2 regions of the Ohtaekwangia sp. genome follow, and region 2 is predicted to be linked to the other one. Evidence: riboswitches for the same ligand, from Rfam matches in the RefSeq annotation. Region 2 holds a riboswitch; the other holds the start of a gene.

Region 1 (3,204 bases), on a different contig from region 2:
TTATGCGTTCTTCTACGGTGCCTTTCCTCCACTCGTCATCCGTCTCTTTTTTCTTGGCCGATCCTTTTACCGTTTCTGCAAACTCCAGCAGGCGCTCGGTGGCATCGTCTCTGCGATTCAGCAGGACATCTTCTACACGCTCCAGCAGCTCTTTGTCGATCTCATCGTATACTTCCAGCATCGTTGGGTTTACAATACCCATGTCCATACCATTTTTTATAGCATGATACAGGAAGGCAGAGTGCATTGCTTCGCGCACTTTCTGATTTCCTCGAAAGCTGAACGACACGTTGCTTACACCACCACTCACATGTGCACCCGGTAAATTTTCGCGTATCCATTTGGTAGCACGAAAAAAATCAAGTGCGTAGTTACGGTGCTCTTCTATACCGGTAGCTACCGGAAATATATTCGGATCGAAAATGATATCCTCCGGAGGGAACTTTACTACGTTCACCATGATATCATAGGCGCGCTTGCAAATCGATATTCTTCGTTCGTATGTATCGGCTTGTCCCTGTTCATCGAATGCCATCACTACTACAGCAGCTCCATAGCGCTTCACCAGCTTTGCCTGACGAATAAATTCTTCTTCTCCTGATTTTAAGCTGATGGAGTTTACAATGCCTTTACCTTGCAGGCATTTCAATCCGGCTTCGATCACCTCCCACTTGGATGAATCGACCATTACGGGTATAACTGCAATCTCCGGTTCAGAAGCCATTAAGTTCAGATACTTGACCATGGCTGCTTTGGAGTCGAGCATCCCCTCATCCATGTTCACATCAATCACCTGCGCTCCACCCCTCACCTGGTCGAGTGCTACTTCCAATGCTTCTTCAAATTTATCTTCCTTAATCAGCTTCAGAAACTTTGCCGAACCTGTTACATTCGTTCGTTCTCCAATGTTAACAAAATTCGACTGCGGTGTAATTTCTATTGCTTCAAGGCCACTTAATTTCAATCTGTAATCCATGGGTGGGTCAATTATCAAAGCCTGCTTTCGCAGGATGTTGCTTTATTATTCGAGGTTAGCTTTCGACTATATATCGGATGATTTTTTTGTATATATATGACTATCAGTTTACAGTTTCTGCTACTGAAGTCTGTATTAGTCGTGGTTTATATTTAGCAGCTATGGATGCTATGAGTTTAATATGATCGGGTGTAGTGCCGCAGCAACCACCTACAATATTGATCAATCCTTCCTTGAGAAATACTTCAACCTGCGAACCCATCTCTTCGGGGGTTTGATCGTAATGTCCAAACTCATTGGGAAGCCCTGCATTTGGATACGCGCTCACAAAGAATGGCGCCTTCTCATTCAACACCTGTAGATACGGTCTCAACTGGCTCGCACCAAGCGCGCAGTTCAATCCTATACTTAACAATGGCACATGCGATACAGACACAAGGAACGCTTCTGTAGTTTGCCCGGATAATGTTCTTCCACTTGCATCGGTAATCGTTCCTGACACCATCACGGGTAACGTCTTGCCAATTTCATCAAACAACTCCTGTATCGCGAACAGGGCAGCCTTCACATTAAGTGTGTCAATAATCGTTTCCAGCAGCAGTATATCTGCGCCTCCGTCTATAAGACCTTTTGCCTGTTGCTTGAATGCAAGGGCAAGCTCATCGAACGTAATCGCTCTATAGCCCGGGTTATTTACATCCGGAGAAAGTGAAGCCGTCTTGTTGGTAGGCCCCATAGCACCGGCCACAAATCGCGGCTTGGACGGATCTTTTTTGGTATACTCATCTGCAACTTCTTTGGCAATCTTTGCAGAGTAATAGTTCAGGTCATATACCGCATCTTCCAGATGATAATCGGCCTGGGCAATGGTTGTACCACTAAACGTGTTGGTTTCGAGTATATCCGCACCTGCTTCCAGGTATTGACGATGTATTTCTTTAATAATGTCCGGACGCGTGATAGAAAGAACATCGTTATTTCCTTTCAGCGGAGACGGATGGTTTTTAAAACGCTCACCGCGAAAGTCTTCTTCTTCCAGCTTATACCGCTGAATCATCGTACCCATAGCACCATCGATTACGAGGATACGTTCTTTCAAAATGTCTTCGATTTTCATAAAGCCCTCCATAATTTGATATTCGCTATCCAGAGAGCCCGTAAGGTGGGTTTACTTATCTTTTCCACCACAAGTCAAGTATTTGTAGTGAAAGGGATTTAGCACAACATTCCTTCCGGAATAGGATGCTAAGACGTCATCGGGCCCAGTCCCTCAGTCTTTCTGGATAAGCAAGCACAAATAAAATGAATAGGAAGGAAACTACAAAACTTTAAAGCTGCGAGCTGCGATGCGTTAGCCGTTATCTGTTACACGTTAATCGAAGATGGCTTTCGTGTAGTGGAAAACAATTAACAAGGTAACGATGTGAAATTTTAATAACGAACAAGGAACATCAGTTAACGAATAGTTAAGGTTACCAAGTTAACTGTTACTTGGTGGAGTTTATAACGGTTAACCTGTAACAGTTAACGTGTAACCCATTCTTTCAGCAGGCGGCCCAAAACCTGTTGCCATTTCCCGCAAACGTTTATTGAAATTTAACTTTGCAGATTGCATCTCGAACGAATCATTTCATGATCTTTGCAATACCAAATTGTACCTCAGCCATGAACCAATATTCCACGGGTATTTGTAACCTCTCGTTTGTGTTAACGGCTCCGCTATCTGTACTTTATCCAGCATCTATACTCCGCGCCGAATGAAAATTGCCGCCATCGACATCGGTTCCAACGCTATACGCTTTCAGGTTTCTACTGTACTGACGAACGATAAAACACACCCGGTATTTAAAAAACTGGAATACATACGCTTTCCGCTTCGTTTGGGACACGATGTGTTCACTACTCAGCGCATCAGTGATAAAAGCATCAGCAAGTTCAAGAAGCTTATGAAAGCTTACAAATTGTTGTTGGAACTTTATGAGGTAGACAGCTATATGTTCTGCGCAACCTCGGCTATGCGCGAATCTGATAACGGAAGTGAATTAGCCGACCAGATACAGGAGGAATTTGGCATCACCATCAACATCATCGATGGCAACCGTGAAGCTGAGCTAATCAATCGGGCCATCAGCTCATACCTCACAGACGAAACATATCTCCATATTGATGTGGGTGGTGGCAGTACCGAGTTAAACTTGTACGCTGGCGGCAAAAAAATAAAAACCCGC
Region 2 (3,204 bases):
CACCACCGGGTTGCCCGGAAGTTTGTGTTACAACAGCACCTGCCACGGCACCCTGCAGCAAGCGTTCCACCGAAGCCACCGGCTGGGCTTTCAGCTCAGGCGAGACAGAAGCAACAGAGCCGGTAATATCTTTTCGTTTTTGTTCTCCATAACCGATTACTACGATCTCATCCAGCACATTTTCAATTTGCAGGGTAACGTCCGTAGGTTCGCCGGTCAGTTCATATATTTCTACTTCCTGTTGTTTATAGCCTACCAGGTTTACCTGTAGTGTAAACGGAAATTCTTTGGGTGGTGTAAACTCAAAGTTTCCTTCTGTATCCGATATAGCATACGAAGATGATCCTTTCAATACGATGGTAGCACCGGGTAAAGGATCTCCCGCTGCATCTTTAACAGACCCGGTCAACTTCTCCTGTGCATAGGCAAATCCGGAGAGTATAACCGAGACGAATGTGGTCAGTAAAATTCTTTTCATTTTTAAAAGGTTAAAGGATTACCATGCAGCGCTCGATTCTGAGTGCTGCGAGGTTGTTTGTTAGTATAGTTTGTTAAATCCGGTTGCTGTTATTGGGCGGCTGCGCGTTGTTCGAATTTTTCCTTCTCAATCTCGAAGCGCTTGAGCTCCGGCTTCAGGTATCCGAACGCATGAAGATCGTTCTGGCTGTTGTCGATCACCCAGAGTAAAAATTTCAACGCCTCCGCGTTTGTATTTACTTTGCTAAGCGACAGATGCAGATACTCTACCGGTATATTTTTGATTTTTTCATCGCTTTCGAGGCGTGTGATTACGGCATCAAGGTCATCGAATATTTTTTCGCTGTCACTCACACGGCCATTATCGTCAAGGTCGATGGGAAGTATGGATAAACCTGCTGCAGGCTTACGTGTTTTTGCATCGTAAAGAAGTCCGAGTGTGCCATACGATACACCGGTAGTATCTTTCAGCAAGGCTTTGATCAAATGCTCATCCGCACCGGCAATAGCTTTACCGGAAATGTTTTGCTGTTCATAACCAAAGTAATGTGCGAACGTAACCGGTGCGCCCGCTTTTTGCAGCCGCGTGTAAATAGTATAGGGTACTTTTATTTCCTGCTTCTTATCCTTATCAGCCAGGATGTCGTGAAAATATAGTTGCTTGATCAGCGGGGCTGTCAATCCTTTATCATGATATACCTTGGCGAAAGCGGAAAACGCGTTGGCCACGGGCAGCAAAGCGTAGCGGCCAATGTAAAGATAATCGCGACTATCTTTAAACGACTTTTCTGCTTCGTATGCTTCGATCAGCAGGTCATACTTGGCCGGATCGGTTGTAGTACGTGTCTCGATAACTATATCTGCAGAAGGATTGACTGTTTTATAGTCTTTGATCCACTTTTCTACCAGCGGATATGCGAAGCGCACACCGGTGATCACCACTTTGCTTTTCTGTGTTTCCTGGGCTACACTCGCACTGGCTATGAGCAGCAGGAAATAAACTATCAATACGGAAATGAAAGATTTCATGTCTTTTTATAAATGAAATGGTAAATGAAACAACCGGAAATTGGCGGCTACGGTATACACCGGGCCTTAAAGAAATTCCACCAAAAAATCCTTAAGACCGGTGTATCCGGAACCATATAGCGTTAATGAGTGCTTATCGAATGATAAGGGTTTGCGAGCGCAGATATAGTATATGCTCAGCACATGGAACAACAACAGCAACAACTACCGTGGTAGCGTGTAAAGGAAGCGGCATATCTCGCAACAGAGAATGCCCTGGTTGAAAAACTGTTCGTTTTCATGGGGTTGATTTTATAGTTCCAAACTTTATTGGCAGGCTTGAGCACCTTGTCTTTGGTGGATGACTGGTTGCCAGAAGTTCACAGAGCCTGTTCTCTCCCTTCTTCGCTATAAAATCAATCTGGTGGGAATTGATTTGTCTACTAATTCGATAGACAAAAGTATGTTGGCGGTATTATATATGCAAGGCTCAACGATTTATTTTCTTCTATTTCGTGTTAATTTTTTAATAGGAGGATATAGATGTCTAACTGTTGTTAGGGCAGCAATTATGAAAACAGCTCGTTTGTGGGATCTATATATATAAGAGTGCTCAAAGCTATATATAGCGTTTGCAGGCGATTGACTTGTGGAAAATGCTACACGCTATGCTGTCAGCTGAATAGTAAAAATGCAATAATGAGTGTGATAACAATATTGAATCCCTGCGCGATCAGGAAAGCATAAAGTGGTTTTTTGCTGTCTTCGTTAAAAAGATCAGAAAATTTTGTTTCCAAGCCAATACTGGTAAAAGCGAGGGCGAACCACAACGTCTGAATGCTTTTTAAACTGTCTTTTACAACGGTTACTGTGTCGGCTTTCAGTATGAACGAGAAGAGGAGGGAGGCAGCGACAAATCCCAGCACAAATTTAGGAAAGCGCTCCCAGATAACACCGAGTGTAGGTTTGGTTACACTGCCATCGGCTTGTGTTTTGTTGGTATACGTCCAATATATACTAATGGCAAAGGCTGCCACCCCCAACAATACATTCTGCGAAAATTTTACTATCGTACTGACCTTTAGTGCCGTGTCGCCTACTAACGATCCCGAAGCAACCACCGCTCCCGTGGTGTCGATGCTACCACCCAGCCAGGCACCGGTAACTTCCTGCGAAAAATGAAAGTAGCTGGCGATATAGGGCATCACGATCATCATGGGTATAGCCACAATAAGTACCAGCGAAATAACATACGAGAGTTTTTTGGAGTCGCCTTGTATGGCACCGGCCGTAGCAATAGCAGCCGATACACCGCAAATGGAAACGGCACTGGAGATCATCATGGTAAGTTCTTCATCAAGCTTCAGCTTGCGACAGATCCAGTATGCAAAATACCATACACTCAGTACAACAGCCAGCGCCTGTATTAACCCCAGACCACCGGCTTTGAGTATATCTGTGAAAATTACACCGGTACCCAATAAGACAAGACCAATCTTGACAAATAACTCGGTAGAGAGTGTACTTCGAAACCAATCAGGGAGTGTTGTGGCATTGCTAATGAGCAGGCCTATGGAAAGACTAAAAATGACAGCTTCAAGATTCAGCGACTTAATAGTGCTGTTCCCTGCCAGTATCAGGGCGACCATGGTAAGTGCAAAGAGTATTGGGAATACGCGGAGCATATTTCGCCACGACTTGTTCGTTAACACAGCGCCC

The links. A riboswitch is a leader RNA that binds a small molecule or an ion and turns the genes downstream of it on or off. The one in region 2 is predicted to bind S-adenosylmethionine.
Region 1: it holds a riboswitch for S-adenosylmethionine, as region 2 does, so the genes downstream of both, metH (methionine synthase) here and V7Q33_RS17950 (hypothetical protein) in region 2, are expected to answer to the same signal.

Annotation. Positions count from the first base shown of each region.
Region 1 covers NZ_DAIQRQ010000003.1:123,073-126,276, reverse strand. Annotated here, with positions in the region: partial or broken gene metH (methionine synthase) at 1-2,093, opposite strand, end outside; SAM riboswitch class I at 2,146-2,266, opposite strand; gene V7Q33_RS02570 (Ppx/GppA phosphatase family protein) at 2,734-3,204, shown strand, end outside.
Region 2 covers NZ_DAIQRQ010000052.1:8,046-11,249, reverse strand. Annotated here, with positions in the region: gene V7Q33_RS17955 (SusC/RagA family TonB-linked outer membrane protein) at 1-478, opposite strand, end outside; gene V7Q33_RS17950 (hypothetical protein) at 568-1,506, opposite strand; SAM riboswitch class I at 1,795-1,902, opposite strand; gene V7Q33_RS17945 (YeiH family protein) at 2,160-3,204, opposite strand, start outside.